Regions from separate parts of the Serratia sp. TSA_198.1 genome, predicted to be linked through region 3. Evidence: predicted binding sites of a transcription regulator. Region 3 holds the regulator's gene; each other region holds the start of a gene.

Region 1 (6,270 bases), on a different contig from region 3:
GCCGTACCGAAATCAAACTGTACAGCATCGATATCTCCAATCAGGATCTGCAACTGATGCGCGAAGCCAATAGCCCGTGGAAAGTCAGCGTAGCGGTGGATACCAAGCTGATTGGTGCGGTAAACCTGCGTCTGGTGGCGAACAAAATTGCCGGTGAACCTACGCCTGCAACCTATGAGTTCAAGGCTGCGTCTATTCCGCAGGCGTTGCTGGCCAGCCAGCCGGGGCCGGTCAACGTGGCCGGGCTGGCAAAAATCATCCCGGGCTGGGGCAGCAGCAACGACTTTATCCAGCCCTGGTTCGCCACGTTGCAGTCCAAATCGGGCAAATAATCTCTTCCGCTTATCCCCAGATAAAGTAGGGGCGCTGCATGCGGCGCCCCCTATTGTTCGGGGCAACAGCAGCGTGAAAAGCGTCGGCGTAACCTCTTTTTTTCACACAGCATCTTCCCAGTCGGCCAAAATGAGCTATGTTATCAACATCGCTCAATGGCTGTATGCATAAACAGGTCCGACATGAAGGGATTCCCACCGCTGATCATCGCACTGCTGGCCAGTTCGCTGGTGTTGACCATTGGCCGCGGCGTCACGCTGCCGTTCATTACTATTTACCTCACCGGGCATTTCCACCTGTTGCCGAAAAGCGTCGGCATTATTCTGGGCATCAGCCTGGCGATCGGCATTTTCGCCAGCCTGTATGGCGGCTATCTGGTGGACAAGTTCAACAAAAACACATTGATCCTGCTTTCCATTTTACTGTTCGCCCTGAGCTTTTTCGCCATCCCGTGGATCCCGCGCCCGGGAGGCATCGTTCTGGTACTGGCGATCCTGCATACGGCCTATTCGGTGCTGGGCATCACCATTAAAGCGTGCTTTGCCGACTGGCTGCCGGTCACGCAGCGTATAAAAGCCTTTTCGCTCAATTACACGCTGGTGAATGTCGGCTGGGCTGTGGGGTCATCGCTGGGCGTTATGGTGGCCGGGCTGAACCCGCTGCTGCCGTTCTACCTCTCCGGTGGGCTGGCCTTATTGACGGTGGCGACACTGAGTGTTCGTCTGCGTGGGCAGTTGCACCCAAGGCAACCTGCGTCCGCCGAATCCGCGCCGACCACATTGCCTGATTTTCGTCAGACGCTGTCCATCCTGCGCAGCGATCGTCGGCTGATTTACTTTACGCTCGGCAGTACGCTGGGGGCTGTCGTTTTCGGCCAGTTCACCGGCTATCTGTCGCAATACCTGATTATCGTATCGAACGCCGAATTCGCGTACAAAATCATTGGCATGGTGATGATCGTCAATGCCTGTATCGTCATCGCGTTGCAGTATTTGCTGAGCCGGGGCATGCGTCAGGAAAACATGCTGCGCTGGCTGGCGCTGGGCACACTCTTTTTCATTGTCGGGCTGATCGGTTTCATGCTGGCAGGGCAATCCGTCTGGCTGTGGGCCGTGGCCATGGCGATATTCACGCTGGGGGAGATTATCGTTATCCCGGTGGAATATATGTTTATCGACTTTATCGCACCTGCGCATCTGAAGGGCAGCTACTACGGCGTGCAAAATCTCAGTGCGTTGGGGGGCGCCATCAACCCGGTGCTTTGCGGTTTTATCCTCAGCTACGCCGCACCGCCATTGATGTTCCTGATGTTGATTGCCGCCGCGTTATTGAGCCTGCTATTCTTTTTCCTCGGCCACCGGCTGGCGCAGAAACAGCAACCGAACTCTATTGCCACCTACGTGGAATAAGACTGCGCGCGACCTTTAGCCGGTGCTGCCAACCTGCCCAACGGGCATGAATGTCATAGAGAGAATTCATGGTGTGATTTGTGGCGCAGATCACAGTTTAATTGTATGATGAATACATCAGTTAAACGGGAAAAGGTGATGGCCAACGTGCTTACACTGTGCTGGAAATACCTGAGGGCAATCGTCCTTATCTACCTCTGCTTGTTTGCCGGCAATGCCATCGCGGCGCTACTGCCGATCGCCATTCCCGGTAGCATTATCGGCATGCTAATCCTGTTTGCCCTGCTCTCCAGCCAAATTTTGCCGGCGAAGTGGGTCAAGCCCGGCTGTCATCTGCTGATCCGTTATATGGTGCTGCTGTTCGTGCCGATTGGCGTCGGCGTGATGAACTATTACGACCAAATCATCGAACATCTCAGCCCGCTGGTGGTTTCCTGCGTTATCAGCACCCTGATGGTGCTGATCGTCGTCGCCTGCACCTCTCATTATTTTCACCGTGAACGTAAAATCATCGGCAGTGACGATCCTGCGGAGGGTAAAAAATGATCCATGAAATCTGGTGGTCATTGCCGTTGACACTGTTGGTCTACTTCGCGGCTCGCTGGCTGGCTCAGCGGCTGAAGATGCCGCTGCTGAACCCGCTGCTGGTTTCCATGGCGGTGATCATTCCCCTGCTACTGCTGACCGGCGTTCCCTATGAACGCTATTTTCAGGGCAGCAAAATTCTCAACGACTTGCTGCAACCGGCGGTGGTGGCGCTGGCCTTCCCGCTGTATGAGCAGTTGCATCAGATCCGCGCTCGCTGGAAGTCGATTATCGCAGTGTGCTTTATCGGCAGCATGACGGCGATGATCAGCGGCGGCGCCATCGCGTTGTGGATGGGCGCAACGCCGGAAATTGCCGCATCAATCATGCCGAAATCCGTCACTACGCCGATCGCCATGGCGGTAGCGGGATCCCTTGGCGGCATCCCCGCAATCAGCGCCGTCTGCGTTATTTTCGCCGGCATCTTCGGTTCGGTATTTGGCCATTCGCTGTTCAGAATGCTGAAAATCACCACCCGTTCGGCACGCGGCCTGGCGATGGGCACCGCTTCGCATGCCATAGGCACGGCACGTTGTGCGGAAATGGACTATCAGGAAGGCGCTTTCAGCTCGCTGGCGCTGGTGATCTGCGGGATTATTACTTCTCTGCTGGCGCCCTTTGTCTTCCCGGTGCTGCTGCATCTGTTCGGTTAAAGGGTTGGAAACTTGCGATACATCTCGCATTTATCGTTTTCATTGCAGTGATTTCATCAATAAAGAGATATAAGTCACACTTTATTACTTCAAGGCTGCCTAAAATGTTATCCCGTTAACCTGTAGAGAGATTTTCTATGCACCCGCGTTTTCACACCGCTTTCGGCGAACTGTCCGCGACATTGCAATCCGTCCTGCTGCCTTATTTTGATGCGCCTGATTTCCCGGCCATGTTCAGCGCGGAGCAGGTAGACGCGATCAAGCAGCGCTGCGGGCTGGATGATGATGCTCTGGCATTTGCCCTGCTGCCTTTGGCGGCGGCCTGCTCGTTAACGCCGATCTCCCATTTCCACGTCGGTGCCATTGCCCGCGGCCAGAGCGGCAATCTCTATTTTGGCGCCAATATGGAATTCAGCGGTGCGCCGATGCAACAAACCATTCATGCAGAACAGTGTGCCGTGACCCACGCCTGGCTGCGCGGTGAATCTGGCCTGGTCTCCATCACCGTTAACTACACGCCTTGCGGCCACTGCCGCCAGTTTATGAACGAACTGAACAGCGGCAGCGGCCTGCAAATTCGCCTGCCCGGCCGTGAGCCTGCCACGCTTGGCGACTATCTGCCGGATTCATTCGGCCCGAAAGATCTGGATATCGCCACGCTGCTGATGGACCGGGTCGATCAGGGCTACCAGTTGACGCTGTCTGACGAACTGGAGAAAGCCGCGCTGGCCGCCGCTAACCAAAGCCATGCCCCCTACAGCAACGCCCACAGCGGTGTCGCACTGGAGGCCGAAGACGGCACGATTTACGCCGGGCGCTATGCGGAGAACGCCGCCTTTAACCCGAGCCTGCCGCCGCTGCAGGCCGCGTTGATTCTGCTGAACGTCTCCGGAAGCGACTGCCAGAAAATCCGCCGCGCGGTACTGGCCGAGCCGCAAACCGCTATCCTCACCCAGTGGGATGCAACCCGCGCCACGCTGGAAGCGCTGGGTTGCCAAGACGTCAGTCGCATCACTTTCTAATCCCGATCACGGCGGTGCCGCCCGGCGCCGCTGTTAACAGCCCCGTAAGCCGATTACAATGGCATTCACGTCTTAAAACACTTTCTTTAGTTAAATTAGGACGTGATCGTCGATAATTACGCCAATTTACCTCATGATCCGATAACAATTGCTGTACATATTTTCCCGATCTTTTAGGATCGGCATCATAAAAGCTATCCGATACGTTGAAGAGCAAAACAATGGAACTTGAATACGAAAGCAAACGCCCCCTCTACATCCCTTACGCCGGCCCGATTCTGCTGGAATTTCCGCTGCTGAACAAAGGCAGCGCCTTCACTGAAGATGAACGCAGCCATTTCAACCTGCATGGTTTACTGCCTGAAGCGGTGGAAACCATCGAAGAGCAGGTTGAGCGCGCCTATCGTCAGTATCAGGATTTCAAGAACGATAACGACAAACACATCTATCTGCGCAACATCCAGGATACCAACGAAACCCTGTTTTACCGCCTGCTGGACGCGCATCTGAGCGAGATGATGCCTATCATCTACACCCCGACGGTCGGTGAAGCCTGTGAGCATTTCTCCGACATCTACCGCCGCGCGCGCGGGTTGTTTATCTCCTACCCAAACCGCGATCGCATCGACGATATGCTGCAAAACGCCACCAAGCAAAACGTCAAAGTGATCGTAGTCACCGACGGTGAGCGTATTCTCGGCTTGGGCGATCAGGGCATCGGCGGCATGGGCATTCCTATCGGCAAGCTGTCGCTGTATACCGCCTGTGGCGGCATCAGCCCGGCCTACACTCTGCCGGTAGTGCTGGACGTTGGCACCAACAACCCGCAGCGCCTTAACGATCCGCTGTACATGGGCTGGCGCCACCCGCGCATCTCCGGCGATGAATACCACGCCTTTGTCGAAGAGTTCATTCAGGCCGTAAAACGCCGCTGGCCAAATGTGCTGCTGCAGTTCGAAGACTTCGCGCAGAACAACGCCACTCCGCTGCTGAACCGCTATCGCGATGAGATTTGCTGCTTCAACGACGATATTCAGGGCACCGCAGCGGTCACCCTTGGCAGCCTGATCGCCGCCAGCCGCGCCGCCGGCAGCCAGTTGCGCGACCAAACCGTGACCTTCCTTGGCGCCGGTTCAGCCGGTTGCGGCATCGCCGAGCAGATTATCGCGCAGATGAAATCTGAAGGATTGAGCGAAGCCGAAGCGCGCGCCCGGGTCTTCATGGTGGACCGTTTCGGCCTGCTGACCGACAAACTGCCCAACCTGCTCGATTTCCAGAGCAAACTGGTGCAAAAGAGCGAGAACCTGGCTTCATGGCAGACCTCCAGCGACGCTATCTCGCTGCTGGACGTAGTGCGTAACGCCAAACCGAGCATTTTGATCGGCGTTTCCGGCCAGCCGGGCCTGTTTACCGAAGAGCTGATCCGCGAAATGCACAAGCATTGTCCGCGTCCGATCGTCATGCCGCTGTCCAACCCGACCTCGCGCGTGGAAGCCCGCCCGGAAGACATCATCAACTGGACCGACGGTGCCGCACTGGTCGCGACCGGCAGCCCGTTCGCGCCGGTGAGCTATAAAGACCAGCTGTTCCCTATCGCCCAATGCAACAACTCCTATATCTTCCCGGGGATTGGTTTGGGCGTGTTGGCTTCCGGCGCCACTCGCGTAACCGACGCCATGCTGATGGCGGCCAGCCGTGCGCTGGCAGATTGTTCGCCGCTGGCGACCGACGGGCATGGCGCACTGTTGCCGAATATCGACGATATTCAGGGCGTCTCCAAGTGCATCGCGATGGAAGTGGGTAAAGCGGCGCAGTTGCAGGGAATGGCGGTGGTCACCTCTGAAGAAGCGCTGTCGAAAGCCATTGAACACAACTTCTGGCGACCGCAGTACCGCAGCTACAAACGCACCTCGTTCTGATTTACGCAGGTGAAGCGCAAGGTCCGGCACGCCGGACCTTTTTTATTGTCAAAACCGCCTAAAAATGCGGCGCAATACGTGCTTCAGGCGGTGGACAGCTTGCGTCAGCCAGTCAGGTAAAGTAGCCTTGAGCCATCTTTTTTGGCCCCTGTGCGCGTAAGGCAATAACATGTGGAAACGCCTGATAATCAGCCTGTTCATCATCATTGCGGTGTTGATGCTCTCGGCGCTCGCGCTCGATCGCTGGATCAGTTGGAAAACCGCACCTTACGTCTACGACGAACTCCAGGGTCTGCCCCATCGCCAGGTTGGCGTGGTGCTCGGCACCGCCAAATATTACCGTACCGGC
Region 2 (6,270 bases), on a different contig from region 3:
ATTGCAGCCGTTGCCAGAGTGATTTCCGCGCGTGGCTGCAGCAGCGTTATCAGACGCTGGAGCAATTGAACGAGGCCTGGTGGAGCGATTTCTGGAGCCACACCTACAGCGACTGGTCGCAGATTGAATCGCCTGCGCCGCAGGGCGAGGTGTCGATTCATGGTCTGAACCTGGACTGGCGGCGTTTTTGCAGCACCCAGGCCACCGATTTCTGCGCGCAGGAAATTGCGCCGCTGAAAGCGGCCAATCCGGACTTGCCGGCCACCACCAATTTTATGGAATATTTCTACGATTACGATTATTGGCAGATGTCGAAAGTCATCGATTTCATCTCCTGGGACAGTTATCCGATGTGGCATAACCGGCAGGATGAAACCGGCCTGGCCTGCTATACCGCCATGTTCCACGACCTGATGCGCAGCCTGAAACAGGGCAAGCCTTTTGTGCTGATGGAATCGACGCCGAGCGTCACCAACTGGCAGCCGATCAGCAAGCTGAAGAAACCGGGCATGCATATTCTCTCCTCACTGCAGGCGGTTGCGCACGGTGCGGATTCGGTGCAGTACTTCCAGTGGCGCAAAAGCCGCGGCTCGGTGGAGAAGTTCCACGGCGCGGTGATTGACCATTCCGGGCGGCTGGATACTCGCGTCGGCAAGGAGGTGAGCGAACTGGGCCGGTTGTTGGCCGCCATGGCACCGGTCGCCGGTAGCCGGGTCGAGGCGCGGGTGGCGATTATCTTCGACTGGGAAAGCCGCTGGGCGATGGACGATGCCCAAGGGCCGCGCAACGCCGGGCTGCATTACGAGCAGACGGTGGTGGATCATTATCGTCCGTTCTGGGAACAGGGCATTGCGGTGGATATCATCAATGCCGATTGCGATCTTTCCGGCTACAAGCTGGTGATTGCGCCGATGCTGTATATGGTGCGCGAAGGTTTTGCCGCGCGGGCGGAGGCCTTTGTCCGGCAGGGCGGGCAGTTTGTCGTCAGCTACTGGAGCGGCATCGTCAATGAAAGCGACCTGTGCCATTTGGGTGGTTTCCCAGGGCCACTGCGGCCGTTGCTGGGGATCTGGGCGGAAGAGATCGACAGCCTGACGGATGACGAAACCAACAGCATTCGCGGCGTGCCGGGCAACGAGTTGGGCTTGCAGGGCCGCTATCAGGCGCGCCACCTGTGCGAGTTGATCAATCTGGAGGGCGCCACCGCGCAGGCGGTTTACGGCGGCGACTTCTATGCCGGCCGCCCGGCGTTGACGGTCAACCGCTTTGGCGACGGTAAGGCGTGGTATGTCGCTTCGCGCAACGATGCCTCTTTCCAGCGTGATTTCTTTATGGCGATAGCGCAACAGCTGGCGTTGCCGCGCGCACTGGATACGGCATTGCCGCCGAGCGTGACCGCACAGCGGCGTACCGACGGTGAATCCGAGTTCATTATCGTGCAGAACTACAGCGACAAGACTAAAGCCGTGGAGCTGCCGGGGGAGTATACCGATATGTCGAATGCTGAGGCTCTACAGGGTGAAATGACGTTGGCCCCCTGGGGCTGCCGCATATTGACCCGCAAGTTGGCCTAGTTTCTTCCCCTTGCGCCCGTTCAATCGAACGGGCGTTTTTTTACGTCTGTATCTTATGAGGAAATAACCATGGTCAGTTTAAAAGCCTTTACGCATTATTTCTCGCACCCGAAATCGCCGGTGGAAGATAATAACGTCGATATGCCGTTTTTAGAAACGCTGATGCGGCATTTGGGCGGCCGAGAAAATATCCAGCATGTCGATGCCTGTATTACTCGCTTGCGTGTAACGGTGACGGATTTAGCCAAAGTCGATACGGAAGGATTGCAACAGTCGGGAGCGCTGGGGGTGATTATTATTGGTCAGGAGGTGCACGCGATATTTGGCAAACAGTCAGATAATTTGCGTAAATTATTGGCGGAGCGTTTTTCAGTTAATCATCAGGAATAAAAAATAATTGGTAACCCCCCAAGGGGGTTACCAATGGACGACCGCAACCGGAGAGCATCGTCAAAGACACAGAAGATAATGATGAGAGAATTAAGCTACTGCCAATAAGCCAAGAGCCGTTATTTACCCTGAATTGTGCCTGTTACCACCAGGCTTCAACCTGCACGCCAAAGTTCCAGGTATTGCTGGCGGTGCCGTCCTTGAATGAATTGCCTTGCTCTGAATCGTTGAGATAGGAGGCGTATACGCGCAATTCAGGGCGGGACATGAATTCCGGTCCATCCGCCAACCCCAGCGCCAACGTGTACTTCTCGCCGCCTTGCTTGTAATGGCTGCCGTCTTTGTGGTCATCTTTCTGGTAGAAAGCGCCGGCTTCGCCAATGCCGCGCACGTACTGCGTGAACTGGTACTGTGCCCGACCCACCAGAGAGATCAGGTTACTCTTGTCGATCATATCGCTGAGATCGCTGGCGGAACCCCAGGTCAACACGTGGTTGAGGGAGAATTTATCGGTAATCGGGATCAGGCCGGTATTGATCACCCGGTAACCGGTGGCATCGCGGGTGTTGTTCCAGACGTCATACCAACCGCCGCCCTGGGACACCATGTTCTGCGCCAGGCCCTTGGTGGCGTATTGCAACACCATTTTGTTATAGCCGCCCAACATGTCCTGACTGATCTCGCCGGTCAGCATCACGCCGTTTTCCGCATCGTACAGGCCGCCGTACTCTTTTTGCTTGTTGGTCGGGTTCGGCATCGCATAATCGATACCAAACTCGGTCCAGGCGCCGGTCCACGGCTTCCAGCCGGCATAGCGCAGGTCGAGATAGTTGATGTTGAGGTCGTTATCGTTGTCGACGCGGTAGTCCACGTCGTTGCCGTCACCGCGGATCCAGGCGACGGAGATGGCGCCCGGCCCGAAGGAGAGGTTTTCCACGCCGGCGCCGGCACCTGAAATGTTCCAGTATTTGGTATCGATGATGTGCAGGTCATGACGCTGATAGTAGCGCTTGCCGCCCCAGATCACCGCGTTCGGGTCGCCCGGGATCAGCCCTTTGATTTGCAGATTAAGCTGACGCAGACCGAATTGCGCGTCATCCCCCAGCGTGGTTTCATTGTCGTTGGAGCCGTCCGACACCATGCTGACCATAGTGTCGAGATAGAAGCTGACGTCGTTCTTTTTGTAGACTTCGCTGCCCAGTTCGATCTCTCCGTAGGTATCGGATTCGTTGCCCAGACGGCCAATTTTGTTCTTCTGCCATTCTTCTAACCCACCATCCTGGGATACCCCGACCCCGGAGCGCAGATAGCCATGGAAATCGATCCCTGGGGTTTCGGCGGCAAAGGCGACCGGTGAGGAAAGCGCCATCGCCAAGGCGACAGACAATGTGCGTAGTCTTGTTTTCATGTATGCCTCATTATGTTTTTGTATTACGTTCACATCCACGCAGCAATAGAATGGCTAATCATGACAACAAACAATCGCGTTATTGATTTATTGTGATTTAGTGCAAATAAAACAGCAGGATTTGTAACGGTTAGTGAGAGAGATCACTAAGGTTTGATATGTGAACGAATAACTTTTTTGGAAATTTGATGGATGTGATCGGGGTAACTATGCGGTGAGGAGGGGGCCTGTTACAATCAATCCAGAGCAATCACAGGGAACGGATTATGAAGTCGAAAAACACCACGTTAGAGGATGTTGCCCGCCATGCCGGCGTGTCTTACCAGACGGTTTCACGCGTGTTGAACAAGTCAGCCAATGTCTCTGAAACCACGCGCCGCAAGGTTGAACAATCTATTGAGCTCCTCAGGTATGTGCCCAATCGCCTGGCGCAGCAGTTGGTGGGCAAACAGAGCCGAACGTTGGGGCTGGTCACCGTCTCCCTGGCTCTGCATGCGCCTTCGCAAGTGGCGGCGGCGGTAAAACGTTACGCCAATGCGGAAGGCTATCAGGTGCTGATTTCAATGATTGATGAGAACGTCAATCATGGCATTCAGGACTCGATCAACGATCTCAAGTCGCAGCGGGTAGAAAAGGTCATCATCAACGTACCGCTGGAGACGGCGGTGGCGGAAAAAATCGCCGCGGACAACGATGACATTACCTGCCTGTTCCTCGACGTTGACCCTTACAGTTCAGTGTTTAACGTTTCTTTCAACCCGGCGGACGGCACCCGCGCCAGCGTCAAGTACCTTTACGAGCTGGGGCACCGCGACTTTGCCTTGCTGGCTGGGCCGCAATACTCCATTTCGGCCAATTTGCGGCTGAAGAACTGGCAGGATGCGCTGCAGGATTATGGCCTGACGCCGGTCACGGTGCTGCACGGCAACTGGGATGCGCAAAGCGGTTACGCCGGCGCATTGCAGATGCTGCGTGAGACCCCGCATTTCTCGGCGGTGTTGGTGGGGAATGACCAAATGGCGCTCGGGCTGCTAAGCGCCTTCCATCAGAACCAACTGCCGATACCGGGGCAAAAGTCGGTGATTGGCTATGACGATGCTTATGAAAGCGCCTTCTTCTACCCGGCGCTGACCACCGTCTCGCTGGATCTGGATTTGCAGGGCAAGGAAGCGGTCAGGAAGGTGCTCAACACCAGCGAGAGCGAGCTGTCGCGTGCGTCATCGATTCTGTCGGCAAAGCTGGTGATCCGCAATTCCACCGGGCCGCGCGAGCATAATGACAAGGATTTGAAGCAGATTGCCGAACAGCTGCGCCTGTTGGCGCAACGCCTGGAGCAGTGATCGCTGCCAGACGTTGTTCGACATCGATATTACCCGGCTCCGGTGTTTGCGTCCCAAATCGCCAGTCGGCGCGAATCGGCAAGCGCTCTCAAGACCGCTGAATGCAGATCCGCGCCGACTGACATCACGCCCAATGCACCCATGCCGCCCTCTGGTGTAACGATCTCCATTTATCTACCTCGGCCAGCCTCCCATCGAAGTGCGCTCACAATCAGTGCAATGACCTTCAAACATACCCTCGACGACGGGTGCGATCTCAGTAGATACCAGGTATATTCATCCTATCCCCCCCCATAGGATGCAACTATGCATCAACATGAAACACACCCCGATATCATCAAGCGACTCAAGCGTGCAGCGGGTCATCTGAACAGTACAATCCTGATGCTGGAAAATGGAAGAACCTGCCTTGATATCGCACAACAGCTTCAGGCGGTTGAAAAGGCGGTGACTAATGCAAAAAAAACGCTCATCCATGATCACCTCGATCACTGTCTGGATCACGCCGTGAAGGCTGACGGGGAAGTATCACCGGCAGTTATCCGTGAATTTAAAGAAATAACAAAGTATCTCTGAGGTGCGTCATGCCCGATTTTTCCTCCCTGCTGCAGCAAGGCGTGGGTAACGCCTGGCTGTTTATCCCCAGCGCTATTTTGCTGGGTGCCTTGCATGGTCTTGAACCTGGACACTCCAAAACGATGATGGCCGCCTTCATTGTGGCTATTCGCGGCACGATGAAACAGGCGGTTTTGCTGGGGCTGGCGGCGACTGTCTCGCATACGGCGATAGTGTGGCTAATCGCTTTTGGCGGCATGTATTTGAGCCGTCAGTTTACCGCAGAGGCGACAGAACCTTATTTTCAACTCTTTTCCTCGATCATTATCTTGGGTACCGCACTTTGGATGTTTTGGCGTACCTGGCGGGGTGAACAACAGTGGAAAGCCGAACAAGCTTATGAGCATGAACATCAGGGCCATGACGAATCACACCTGATTGATACTGGCCATGGGCGCGTTGAATTGTCGATCTTTGAAGACGGCATGCCACCGCATTGGCGTTTAAGAAATGTCGCTGGGCAAAACTGGGGAGCAAAGTCGGTCACCGTGACCACTATGCGCGAAAAGGGCTTCTCGCAGATTTTTGCATTCGAGGAAAAAGACGGCTTCTTGCAATCCGTGCATGCGATCCCTGAACCGCATAATTTCACGGCGCGTTTATCCTTAGGTCATGGCGGGCATTCTCATGACTATGATGTCGAGTTCAAAGAACATGAGCATCACCACGATCACGACCATTCGGCGTTGGCAGGCTTGGATGTTTCTTCGCAGGAGTATCAGGATGCCCATGAGAAAGCGCACGCCAACGATATCAAACGTCGTTTTGCCAACCAAAATGTGACGACCGGTCAGATTATTCTCTTTGGCCTGACGGGCGGATTGATCCCATGCCCTGCGGCAATCACCGTACTGCTGCTGTGCATCCAGGTGAAGGCATTTACCTTAGGCGCGGCATTGGTACTGTGTTTTAGCATCGGCCTGGCTATAACCTTGGTGGTGGT
Region 3 (12,593 bases):
TTTATTGGTTTTTTATGCATATTTTGTGATTATATTTTCACTTAATGGCAGTGGAAATACCGAATCACTTTTAGGGCGGACCCCATAATGACCGAAAAATACCCAGTAAGCCGCAGCACTTTTGATCAGGTTATCTTGCCTGTTTATGCACCTGCCCAGTTTGTCCCGGTGAAGGGCAAAGGCAGCCGCGTGTGGGACCAGCAGGGGAAAGAGTACATCGATTTCTCCGGCGGCATTGCGGTCACGGCGTTAGGGCACTGCCATCCAGCCTTGGTTGAGGCGCTGAAGCAGCAGGGCGAAACCTTGTGGCATACCAGCAACGTCTTCACCAACGAACCGGCGCTGCGGCTGGCCGGCAAACTGATTGATGCCACCTTCGCCGATCGGGTGTTTTTCGCCAACTCAGGCGCGGAAGCCAATGAAGCGGCCTTCAAGCTGGCGCGTCACTACGCCATTAGCCGCCACAGTCCGTATAAAACCAAAATCATCGCATTTTATAACGCCTTTCACGGTCGTACGCTGTTCACCGTTTCGGTGGGCGGGCAGGCCAAATATTCTGATGGTTTTGGCCCAAAACCGGCGGATATCGTGCACGTGCCGTTCAACGATCTGGCGGCGGTAAAAGCGGTGATGGACGATCACACCTGTGCGGTGGTGATGGAGCCGATCCAGGGCGAAGGCGGGATCACCCCGGTGGACGCCGAATTCCTCAAAGGCGTGCGCGAATTGTGCGATAAACACCAGGCGCTGCTGGTGTTCGATGAAGTGCAAAGCGGCATGGGGCGCAGCGGCAAACTGTTCGCCTATATGCATTATGGCGTGACACCGGATATTCTCACCACCGCCAAAGCGCTGGGCGGCGGTTTCCCGGTCAGCGCCATGTTGACCACCGAAGAGATTGCCTCGGTGATGCAGGTGGGTACCCATGGCACCACTTACGGCGGTAATCCGCTGGCCTGTGCGGTGGCGGAAGCGGCGCTGGACGTGATCAATACCCCGGAAGTGCTGAATGGTATCGAACAACGTCATCATCTGTACGTGCAGGCACTGCGGAAAATTGGCGAGAAATACGGTATTTTCAGCGACATTCGCGGCATGGGCTTGCTGATTGGCGCAGAGCTGACTCCGCCGTATCACGGCAAGGCGCGCGATTTCCTCACCGCCGCCGCTGCGCGCGGGCTGATGATCCTCAACGCCGGCCCTAATGTGATCCGCTTTGCGCCTTCTCTGGTTGTGGATCTGAAAGACATCGACGATGGCATGGCATTGTTTGAGCTGGCGGTGCAGGACGTGATTAACGCGTAATCTTATCTCGGAATGACAAGGGGCGCCGCAGGGCGCCCTTATTGATCGCGCAGTTTACGTTTCAGCCAGATGCCGTGATGCGGGCGCTGGCGCCAGGCCAGCGACGAAATGGTGTGCATGACGCTCAGGTGGGAGAGAATGCGGCGCAGGTGGCGCTCCATTTCGGTAACCGGCATTTCCGGGTGCAAATCCGGTGGCTGCATGATGCTGTTGCCGCTGCTCGGCCCGTCGTACTCCAGCCGCTGCTGGCAGCTTTGCAGCGCTATCTCGCAGGTTTGCAGATACTCCTGCGCCAGCTTGGGCGTCAGCATATAGTGCTCGCGTGCCAGAATGGTCATCGCGTTCAGGTGTTCGACAATAAACTGACTGTGCGTTACCCACAGGCGCATATCCGCCAGATAGCTGGATTCAAACCCCGGCTCCTGCATTGCCTGATTCAATGAGGTGAACAGCGCGTTGTGCGCCTGGTTCACCTGCATGCGAGCATAGGCCAGCGCGCTGGGATCGGGTTCCTGCTCTTCCAGCAGCAGGCGCAGTGCCTGTTGATCTTTCTCCAGCGCCTGATGGGCGTTCTTGCGCAGCAGGCCGCTTTGCCACTGTGGCCACAGCCAGATGGTGCCGCCGAACACCAACACGCAGCCGATCAGGGTGTCGATAAGGCGGGGGATCAGGAAATGTGTGCCGTTCAGCGCCAGCAGTTGCAGGGTATAGACCGCCGTCACCGTAAAGCCAATCACCGCCAGCCCGTAGTTTTTACGCGAAACCAGATAGGCCGCCAGCGTAATGACCAGCATCACGCTCAGGGTCGCGCCCTCGGGCATTTGCAACTGTAGCAGCCCGGCAGCGATCACCAGCCCGGCCAACGTGCCGAGCGCACGGTGCTGGATGCGAACCCGGGTGGCATTGTAGCCGTTCTGGCTCACCAGCATGACGGTCAGCAGGATCCAGTAAGGTTTTGGCAGATTGAAAACCATCCCCAGGCTGCTGCCCGCCGCCAGCATTACCCCCAGCCGTGCCGCATTGCGCAGGGCGTTGGATTTAAACGACAGGTAGCTGAACAGCGCCGGCCAGAACGGCAGGCGGTTTTGATTGGCCATCAGGTCGCGACGGTATAACGGATGCTGGGTGCGCAGCAGGCGAGCGATGCGGCTGAAGTGGTAGTAACAGAACTGACCCACCGGATTGTCGGGGTGCTGTGCGGCCACTTTTTCCAATGCTGCCAGCTCGTTGGTCATACTGAAGCGCTGGGAGTATTGATGATAGAGAATATCGTGCGCCACCGTGCGCAGCCGGCCGGCAATCACCTGCGCATTGCGGCGGATAATCGCCTCGGCCTGGCTCTGCTCCACCAGTTTTTGCACTTCTTCCGGCAGGTGCAGGCTGACGGTAATGTGTTCTTGTAAATCCAGCGCGACCTGAAAGGTTCGCTGCAGGCGTTTTTGCTCGAGATTATTGGCGTGCGGCAAAAAGTTGAGCTGCTGATACAGCAGGCTGATCAGGTCCATCACTTTTTGCTGGCGCACCAGCAGTGGCGGTAACGCGGTTTGCGGATCGGTATGTTGGGTTAACAGGGAATACTTGGCTTCGAAGTAGTCCGCCAGTTCCAGATAAAGCTGGCTCAACGATTCGCGCATCGGCTGTTCTTTCCACAGCTTGAACCAGAACCAGGTGAACAGGCCGTACCAGGCGGTACCCACCACATACAGTAAGGGGGCGTACCACAGCGGCACCGTGCCGGCCATGCTGAGAGAAAAGATGGCGGCGATCAACGCGGCGGGGAGCAGGCGGGCATGTAACGGGCTGATCTCGCCGCTGACGCCGAGCAGCAGAGCCAGGCCGAGCATCAACGCCGGCAGCGGCAATTGCCACAGCAACGCCTGCTGCAGCAACAGGCTGCTGAGTGCAAACAGTGAGCCGCCGACGATCAGGCGTTTGAAAAAACGTTTGTGGGGCGTGTCCAGCCCGGCGATGTTACAGCAGGCGGGAACCAGGGAAAACAGCAGGCCGAGTTGCAGGTGGCCGATCAGCAGGCCAAAGAGCACCGGCAGACACAGCACCAGCGTTTGCCGCAGTGCGTAATTGACTTCCGGGTGGTAAATCAGTCGACGCCACATGATCGGTCGGGGCATAAAAAAACGGCGCGAATCATCGCGCCGTTTTTTCAGTGATTAACGTGTGCCGTAAACGACAATGGTTTTGCCGTGGGCGGAGATCAGGTTTTGATCCTCCAGCATTTTCAGAATGCGGCCGACGGTTTCACGTGAACAACCGACGATCTGACCAATTTCCTGGCGGGTGATTTTGATCTGCATGCCGTCTGGGTGGGTCATGGCATCGGGTTGTTTCGCCAGGTTCAGCAGCGTTTGCGCGATGCGACCGGTAACGTCCAGGAAGGCGAGGTTACCCACTTTCTCTGAGGTCACTTGCAGGCGGCTTGCCATCTGCGCTGACAGGCGCATCAGGATGTCCGGGTTGACCTGAATCAGTTGGCGGAATTTCTTGTAAGAAATCTCAGCCACTTCACAGGCGGTTTTCGCCCTGACCCAGGCGCTACGCTCCTGGCCTTCTTCAAATAATCCAAGCTCGCCGATGAAATCCCCCTGGTTAAGGTAGGACAAGATCATCTCTTTACCTTCTTCATCTTTAATCAGCACCGCGACGGAGCCTTTTACGATGTAGTAAAGCGTTTCGGCTTTTTCACCTTGGTGAATCAGCGTACTTTTGGATGGATATTTGTGGATATGGCAATGAGACAGGAACCATTCGAGTGTAGGGTCTGTTTGCGGTTTGCCGAGAACCATTCGCTGTTATCCTCTGTTGTTATCGCTGCCTTGTGTCACAGGGGTCAGAGTTCCCTGTAAAACGTGCTGTCGCCGTTGTTTTAAGGGTGGCTGGCAGCAGGTTTTGAGGCGTGTCATAAATATACGCTGTCGCTCTAGCATATTAACTTGCCGGGAGAGCTGCAAGCTACATTCTATTAACATACCGGTAAAGGAGCCTTTCTCTGGGAGTTTCCCTGAAATCAGTGTCCCGGAAAGATTTATTGCGGCTCTGTTTGTAGCACAGAGTGAGGCGGGTGTCTCGTGTTGTCTTGCTTGCGCATGACCAGCATCAGGTTCCGTTGCCAGTTTCTATGCGAAAGCGTACTCTGATTTTAAGAAATTAATCGGAGTGACCAATATGCAGGCAAGAGTTAAGTGGGTGGAAGGGTTGACGTTTCTGGGGGAATCCGCGTCTGGCCATCAGGTGTTGATGGACGGCAACGCCGGCGATAAAGCCCCCAGCCCGATGGAAATGGTGCTGATGTCGGTGGGGGGATGCAGCGCTATCGACGTGGTGTCGATCCTGAAAAAAGGGCGTAATGACGTGCGTGATTGCGAGGTGAAATTGACCTCCGAACGGCGTGAAGAAGTGCCGCGCGTCTTTACCCATATCAACCTGCATTTTATCGTGACCGGCAAAGGTCTGACCGACAATATCGTTGAACGTGCGGTGAACCTCTCCGCCGAGAAATACTGCTCGGTGTCGTTGATGCTGAACAAGGCTGCCAGCGTGACTCACAGCTTTGAAATCCGCGACGTAGCGTAACGCGCAAGAATAAAGGGGCGCGGCCAACTGCCGCGCTCCGACCTATTACCCGATTTTTTTGCCTTCCAGCAGTTGCTGCACCAGCGGCGCCATGATCAGTTCCATCGCCAGCCCCATTTTGCCGCCCGGCACCACCAGCGTATTGATGTGCGAGATAAAAGAGCCTTGCAGCATCGCCAGCAGGTAAGGGAAATCGATCTGATCCAGCCCGCGGAAGTGAATCACCACGAAACTTTCATCCAGTGAAGGGATGGCTTTGGCGGCGAACGGGTTGGAGGTATCCACCGTCGGCACGCGCTGGAAGTTGATGTGGGTGCGCGAGAACTGCGGCGTGATGTAGTTGATATAATCCTCCATCGAACGCACCACCGAATCCATCACCGCTTCACGTGAATGCCCGCGCTCGCCGGTATCGCGGATCAGTTTTTGGATCCACTCCAGGTTAACGATCGGTACCACGCCGACCAGCAGATCGACATGTTTGGCCACGTCGGTATGTTCGGTAACCACGCCGCCATGCAACCCTTCATAGAACAGCACGTCGGTCGGCGCCGGCAGCGCTTCCCAAGGTGTAAAGGTGCCGGGGACCTGGTTATAAGGCACCGCTTCGTCGTAGGTATGAAGATACTTGCGCGACCGTCCGGTGCCGTTCTTGCCGTACTCGATAAAGCTCTGTTGCAGCAGACCGAAGTCGTTGGCCTCAGGCCCGAAATAGCTGATATGACGACCCAGATCGCGCGCTTTGCGGATCGCCGCGTCCATTTCCGGCCGGGTATAGCGGTGGAAGCTGTCGCCTTCCAGCTCCGCCGCGCGGATGTTCAACTGCTGGAATATCTTGCGGAACGCCACGCTGGTGGTGGTGGTGCCGGCGCCGCTGGAGCCGGTCACTGCGATAACGGGATGTTTGGCGGACATGGTGGTTGTCACTCCGTGTTAAATGCGCCGGCGTCAGAGTAGGGTTATTGGTCTGTTTGACGCCCTTTTCGCCAAGGGCAAAATTCCGCGCGCGGGTTTGCAATGGTTCATTGTTACCTGATTTTTTCCGTCAGTCATAGAACCGGCAGCCACTAATTTTCTTCCTGCCCGGCACGGAACTGCCCGCGCGGCATGATGTTGACGGTTTCATGCAGTTCTGACCATACCAGCAGGACCTCGCCGTTTTTCAACTGGCGGCGAACGTCTTCCACTTTTTGCTCCAGCGAACGTTCGTGTTCACCGTAGTCGGTGCCTTCGCGCAGCACAAAGGATTCGATCAGGCTGTTCAGGGTCTCGGTTTCCAGTTCTTTCCAGGGGATAATCACGGTGCGGGTTCCAGATAAGGGGAAAGCCAGGATGGAATGCGGTATTCCAGCCACATGTGGGGTTTGTTCAAACTGCCGCCGACAAAGCCGACGTGGCCGCCAAACTCGGTCAGCTGGTATTCAATGTTGCGCGGCAGGCCGGCGATGTCGGGGATCACTTCGTCGGTCATGAAGGGATCGTCTTTGGCATGGATGATCAGCAGCGGCGTCTGAATGGCCGGTAACAGCGGCAGCGCGCTGCAACGGCGGTAGTAATCGGTGGCGTCGCTAAAGCCGTGGACGCGTGAGGTGATGACATCGTCAAAGTCGCGGATACGGCGCAGCGCCCGGAGTTGCGGCAGCTTGAGCGGCAGGGTGTCGGGGTAGTGCAGCAGCTTGCGGGTGGCGTTTTGTTTCAACTGCCCGAGCAGATAGTGCTGATAAACGCGCGAGAACCCTTGATCCATTCGCAATGAGCAGGGCTCCAGCATCAAGGGTGCGGACACGATCACCGCCGCCTGCAACAGGCTGTCTGCCCCTTGCTGCGCCAGGTAGCAGGCCAGCATGTTGCCGCCGAGCGAGACGCCAACCGCCGCCGTCGGCACTTCGCCGTGAGTGGCGCGCAGCCACCGCAGAAAAAAGCGTGCATCCTCCGTTTCGCCGGAGTGATAGATGCGCTGTTTGCGGTTCGGTACGCCGCTGCAACCGCGAAAATGCATAACCACCCCGAGCCAGCCTTTTTCACGCCAGGCGTTGAGCAGGCCATGGGCATAGGGGCTGTAGAAGTTGCCTTCCAGCCCATGGAACAGTACCACGCGCGGCTTGCCGGCGGCCTGCGCCGGATCTTCGCTCCAGGCGAGATCGACAAAATCGCCGTCGGGCAATTCCAGCCGCTGCCAGTGCGGTTTCAACCGCACGCGGCGGCGCACCAGCCGTGGCAGCAGCGTTTGCAAATGTGGGTTACTGGCGCCGGTCAAAGGGCGAAAGGATTCATGCATAACCTGAGTAAAAATCTTATTGGCGGCTATTGTCTGATCAATAGCGCACTGTTAGCTTCAATACCATGAGTTAACAATAATACTGCAAAAAACGCCCCGGGTGAGGAGCACCCGCTTCATGGAACCGAGTTTATTTCTTTCGCTGTTAGGCTTCCTGTGGGTTGCCGCGATCACGCCTGGTCCCAACAATATGTTACTGACCACCTCCGGGGCCAATTTTGGCTTTATGCGCTCACTGCTGTTGATGATGGGCATTATGCTCGGCATGCAAAGCATTTTGCTGCTGGTGGCATTCGGCGTCGGTAGCCTGATTTTGGTTTACCCTGCGCTGCACCTGATCCTGAAAGTCCTCGGTAGCCTGTACCTGTTATGGTTGGCGTGGAAAGTCGCTACCGCCGCCTATGAAAAGCTGGAAACCGACGTGGCGCCGCCGCAGCCTATACGGTTGTATCAGGGCTGGCTGTTGCAGTTCCTCAACCCCAAGGCCTGGCTGATGGCATTGGGTGCGGTGGCGAGCTTCAGTCTGGCGGGCGATAAATATAACGCTTCTATTATGGCTATTTCACTGGGTATTTTTGTGGTGAATGCCGTCGCCGGGGTGATTTGGCTGGGGTTTGGCACGGTGATTGGCCGCTTGCTGCGCAGCAAAAAGGCCTGGATCCTCTTTAACCTTTCCATGGGGCTGTTAACCGCGGACTGTGTGTTACTTATCTGGCATTAAGGAATTGCGGATGACGGAAAATTACTTCCACGTAGTGGCGTTTACCGGCGAAGGCTTACGCGGCAATCCGGCGGGCGTATGCCTGCTGAAGCAACCCTTGTCGACTGCCGAGATGCAGGCCATTGCCAATGAGCTGTGCCTGCCGGAAACCAGCTTTGTCTGGGACGATGGCGACATGTCGGCTATTCGCTGGTTCACCCCGCAGCGTGAGGTGGATCTCTGCGGCCACGGCACGCTGGCGGCGGCGCATGTGATGTTCAGCGCGGTGAATCCGGCGCTACAGGATATCCGGTTTCGCTCGGCCGGCGGTGAGCTGTACGTTAAGCGTGATGCCGCCGACGGCGAACGGTTGATCCTGGATTTCCCTTCACGACTGCCGCAAAAGGTGGCAGAGCCGGCCGGGCTGGCGGCGCTGCTCGGCGTGAAACCGCAGGACGTGTGGCAGGCCACCGCGTTGTTGGTGCTGCTGGAAAATGAAGCCCAGGTGCGGGCGTTGCAGCCGGACATCCCGGCGTTAATCGCGCTGGCCGGCCGCGGGGTCATCGTCAGCGCACCGGGGGAAAAGGTAGATTTTGTCTCGCGTTATTTTACCCTCGACGGCGGCGAAGACCCGGTGACCGGCTCCGCGCACTGCACGCTGGCGCCATATTGGGCTGCACGCCTGGGGCGCCATAAGCTGCATGCCCGGCAGATTTCCGCCCGCGGCGGTGAGCTGTTTTGCGAATGGAAAGGCGATCGCACCTTGATTGGCGGCTATGCACGGTCGTTTTTACGGGGCGAGTTATCGTTCTGAATGTCATGGCATATTCCTCAAGGTAATAACGAGGTTTTTTTTATTCTTTTATCGCTTGTCGCCGCTCGGATAAAACTGTCAGCAACTGAACAGACTTTTATCAACGGAGCGGATCATGGCGAGCAAACTCTTTTCATTACGCGGTGTAACGCTGCTGGTGTTATCGCTCGGCGCGGCCAGTGCGCAGGCGGTCGACGTTACCGTGGCGTATCAAACCTCGGCGGAACCGGCCAAAGTGGCGCAGGCGGAAAACAGCTTTGCCAAACAGTCCGGTGCCACCGTTGACTGGCGCAAATTCGACAGCGGCTCCAGCGTGTTGCGCGCACTGGCTTCCGGCGATGTGCAGATCGGCAATATCGGCTCCAGCCCGCTGGCGGTGGCCGCCAGCCAGAAACTCCCTATCGAAGTGTTCCTGATCGCCTCGCAGCTCGGCAGTTCCGAAGCCCTGGTGGTGAAGAAGGACATTAAAGGCCCGCAGGATCTGATCGGTAAACGCATTGCGGTGCCGTTTATCTCCACTACCCACTACAGCCTGCTGGCTTCTCTCAAGCATTGGGGCATCAAGCCTGAACAGGTCAAAATCCTCAACCTGCAGCCGCCGGCCATCGCCGCCGCCTGGCAGCGCGGTGATATCGACGGCGCCTACGTCTGGGCGCCGGTGGTCAACGAGCTGGCCAAACAGGGCAAGGTCCTGACCGATTCCGCACAGGTTGGGGAGTGGGGGGCGCCGACGCTCGACGTCTGGGTGGTGCGCAAGGACTTCGCCGAAAAACACCCGGAGGTGGTGACCGCCTTTGCCGCCAGCGCGTTGAATGCCCAGAAAGCCTATCTGGCACAGCCGGAGCAGTGGCTGAAGGACAAAAGCAATCTCGGTACGCTTTCCCGTCTGAGTGGCGTGCCCGAGGATCAGGTGCCGGTGCTGGTGAAGGGCAACACCTATCTGCCGGTGGCTGAGCAGATTACCCAACTTGGTCAGCCGGTGGACAAGGCGATTCGCGATACCGCCGAGTTCCTCAAACAGCAGGGCAAAATCCCGCAGGTCGACAGCGATTACAGCGCCTATGTGACCGACCGCTTTGTGAAACAGGTGCAGGCTGCGCCGCAGTCGTAGGGGAGCCGCATGCTAAACGTTAACCATCTTTCAGCAGACTACCAGGGTCGCCCCGCACTGCGCGACGTCTCGTTCCAGATTGCCGCCGGGCAACTGGTGGTGGTGCTCGGCCCGTCGGGCTGCGGCAAAACCACGCTGCTGAATTTGATCGCCGGGTTTATCGAGCCTTCAGCTGGCAGCATCACGCTGGATGGAACGTCCGTTAACGGCCCAGGAGCCGAGCGGGGCGTGGTGTTCCAGCATGAGGGTTTACTTCCGTGGCGCAACGTGGTGGATAACGTCGAGTTTGGTCTGCAGTTGGCGGGTATCGGCAAGCAGCAGCGCCGCGAGGTGGCGCAGCAGATGTTGCAACGCGTGGGGTTGGCGGGTTACGAACAGCACTTTATCTGGCAACTTTCCGGCGGCATGCGCCAGCGAGTGGGCATTGCCCGTGCGCTGGCCGCCGATCCGCGCTTGCTGCTGCTGGACGAGCCGTTTGGCGCGCTGGATGCTTTCACCCGCGAGCAGATGCAGGAACTGTTGCTGACCATTTGGCGTGATACCGGCAAGCAGGTATTGCTGATCACCCACGATATTGAAGAGGCAGTTTTCCTCGCCAGCGAACTGTTGCTGTTGTCGCCAGGGCCGGGGCAGGTGGTGGAGCGCCTTTCGCTGAACTTCGGCCAGCGCTACGCCAACGGCGAGGCATGTCGGTCGATCAAATCCGATCCTGAATTTATCGCGCAGCGCGAATATGTGCTGGGCAAAGTGTTCCAACAGCGCGAGGCATTGCTATGAGCCTGCATTCCGCCCTCAAAGGCGTTGCCCAACCGCAGGTTGCGGCGCCGCGTCGTTTCCGCATACCGCGCAACCTGTTGCTGAGCGGCGTCACCTTGCTGGTGGTATTGGCTGTCTGGTGGGGCGTGACCGCACTGAACCTGATCAGCCCGCTATTTCTACCGGCGCCGCAGCAGGTGTTGCACCAGTTGCTGGTCATCGCCAGCCCGCAGGGCTTTATGGACGCTACGCTGTGGCAGCATTTGGCGGCCAGCCTGGGACGCATCCTGGTGGCGCTGCTGGCGGCGGTGATTATCGGCGTTCCGGTGGGTATCGCCATGGGGCTGAACGACACGGTGCGTAGCATTCTCGACCCGCTGATTGAGATTTACCGCCCGGTGCCGCCGCTGGCCTATCTGCCGCTGATGGTGATTTGGTTCGGCATCGGCGAAACCTCGAAAATTCTGCTTATTTACCTGGCGATCTTCGCCCCGGTTGCGCTGTCTGCCGTCGCCGGCGTGCGCAGCGTGGCACAGGTACGGGTGCGCGCCGCTCGCGCTTTAGGCGCCAACCGTTGGCAGGTGCTGCGTTTTGTGGTGTTGCCGAGCGCGCTGCCGGAGATTTTGACCGGCATCCGCATTGGGCTGGGCGTCGGTTGGTCGACGCTGGTGGCTGCCGAACTGATCGCCGCTACGCGTGGTCTGGGATTTATGGTGCAATCCGCCGGTGAGTTTCTGGCCACCGACGTGGTGTTGGCCGGGATCGGCGTGATTGCGATTATTGCATTTGGGCTGGAGCTGGGGCTGCGCGCCTTGCAGCGCCGATTGACCCCGTGGCATGGAGTACAGCAATGAACGAACGTCTGAAGATTACCCCGCTGGGGCCCTACATCGGCGCGTTGGTGGAAAACGTCGTACTGGCGCGGCCGTTGGGCGACGGCCAGTTTGAGCAGCTTTACCATGCATTGCTCAAACACCAGGTGCTGTTCTTCCGCAATCAGCCGATCACACCGCTGCAGCAGCGTGATTTGGCCGGGCGTTTCGGCGATCTGCACATCCATCCGGTTTACCCGCACGCCACCGACGTGGAAGAGATCATCGTGCTGGATACTCATGACGATAACCCGCCGGACAACGACAACTGGCATACCGACGTCACCTTTATCGAAAACCCGCCGCAAGGGGCGATACTGGCGGCGAAGACGTTGCCGTCTTTCGGTGGCGATACCTTGTGGGCCAGCGGCATCGCGGCCTATGAAGCCTTGTCTGAACCCTTCCGGCAACTGCTGGCCGGGTTGAAGGCGGAACATGACTTCACCAAGTCATTCCCGGAGCATAAGCATTTGTCGAGCGAAGAGGAGCACCAGCGCTGGCAGGTGGCGAAGCAGAAAAACCCGCCGCTGCTGCACCCGGTGGTGCGCACCCATCCGGTAAGCGGGCGGCAGGCACTGTTCGTCAATGAAGGTTTCACTACGCGGATTGTGGATCTGGCGCCGAAGGAGAGCGAGGCATTGCTGAAATTCCTGTTCGCCCACGTCACCAAGCCGGAATTCCAGGTGCGCTGGCGCTGGCAGGAGGATGACATCGCGATCTGGGATAACCGCGTGACGCAGCATTACGCCAACGCGGATTACCTGCCGCAGCGGCGCATCATGCACCGTGCGACCATTTTAGGAGATAAACCTTTTTACAAGGCGTGAAGCCGTGGGCGCAGCGTGCTGCGCTCCTACAATTCAAACTCGTTTGTCAGCCGTTCCAACTGCTCCTGCGCATCCAGCCAGGTCATTTCCGTCTCTTCCAGAGCGGATTTGGTCTGGCTTTGTTTTTGCAGGCACTCGGTCAGATCGGCCTTGCGGCTGATGTCATACAGCGCAGAGTCCGCCAGTTTCTCTTCTACCGCCGCCAGTTCGGCGCCCAGTTTTTCCATCTGCTGTTCCAGCTTGGCGATTTGCTTGCGCAGCGGCTGAGTCTGGGTGCGGAATTCGGCTTCGCGACGTTTCTGATCTTTACGCGCCTGTGCGCTGTTGCCGTTGTTTTCTTTC

Evidence for each region. The regulator CRP, encoded in region 3, controls carbon source genes, mostly activating them, when cyclic AMP is high. The targets are predictions, from matches to a motif close to ATGTGANNNNNNTCACAT.
Region 1: a site for CRP is predicted at 1,821-1,838, ahead of ACUTSW_RS08095 (CidA/LrgA family protein). Genes of this name have one in related genera too.
Region 2: a site for CRP is predicted at 3,463-3,480, ahead of ACUTSW_RS03875 (maltoporin). Genes of this name have one in related genera too.

Annotation. Positions count from the first base shown of each region.
Region 1 covers NZ_JBQZFP010000001.1:1,699,604-1,705,873, forward strand. The annotation lists gene ACUTSW_RS08085 (sugar ABC transporter substrate-binding protein) at 1-332, shown strand, start outside; gene ACUTSW_RS08090 (MFS transporter) at 516-1,742, shown strand; gene ACUTSW_RS08095 (CidA/LrgA family protein) at 1,881-2,288, shown strand; gene ACUTSW_RS08100 (CidB/LrgB family autolysis modulator) at 2,285-2,980, shown strand; gene cdd (cytidine deaminase) at 3,118-4,002, shown strand; gene ACUTSW_RS08110 (NAD-dependent malic enzyme) at 4,224-5,921, shown strand; gene sanA (outer membrane permeability protein SanA) at 6,091-6,270, shown strand, end outside.
Region 2 covers NZ_JBQZFP010000001.1:828,122-834,391, reverse strand. The annotation lists gene ACUTSW_RS03885 (beta-galactosidase) at 1-1,574, shown strand, start outside; gene ACUTSW_RS03880 (PTS transporter subunit EIIB) at 1,644-1,964, shown strand; gene ACUTSW_RS03875 (maltoporin) at 2,107-3,372, opposite strand; gene ACUTSW_RS03870 (LacI family DNA-binding transcriptional regulator) at 3,639-4,712, shown strand; gene ACUTSW_RS03865 (metal-sensing transcriptional repressor) at 5,019-5,288, shown strand; gene ACUTSW_RS03860 (nickel/cobalt efflux transporter) at 5,297-6,270, shown strand, end outside.
Region 3 covers NZ_JBQZFP010000007.1:12,137-24,729, reverse strand. The annotation lists gene argD (bifunctional acetylornithine/succinyldiaminopimelate transaminase) at 88-1,305, shown strand; gene ACUTSW_RS21680 (YccS/YhfK family putative transporter) at 1,344-3,419, opposite strand; gene crp (cAMP-activated global transcriptional regulator CRP) at 3,474-4,106, opposite strand; gene ACUTSW_RS21670 (OsmC family protein) at 4,486-4,893, shown strand; gene ACUTSW_RS21665 (phosphoribulokinase) at 4,939-5,808, opposite strand; gene ACUTSW_RS21660 (YheU family protein) at 5,961-6,194, opposite strand; gene ACUTSW_RS21655 (hydrolase) at 6,191-7,171, opposite strand; gene ACUTSW_RS21650 (LysE family translocator) at 7,290-7,892, shown strand; gene ACUTSW_RS21645 (PhzF family phenazine biosynthesis protein) at 7,903-8,685, shown strand; gene tauA (taurine ABC transporter substrate-binding protein) at 8,801-9,796, shown strand; gene tauB (taurine ABC transporter ATP-binding subunit) at 9,806-10,573, shown strand; gene tauC (taurine ABC transporter permease TauC) at 10,570-11,406, shown strand; gene tauD (taurine dioxygenase) at 11,403-12,251, shown strand; gene ACUTSW_RS21620 (ABC transporter ATP-binding protein) at 12,278-12,593, opposite strand, start outside.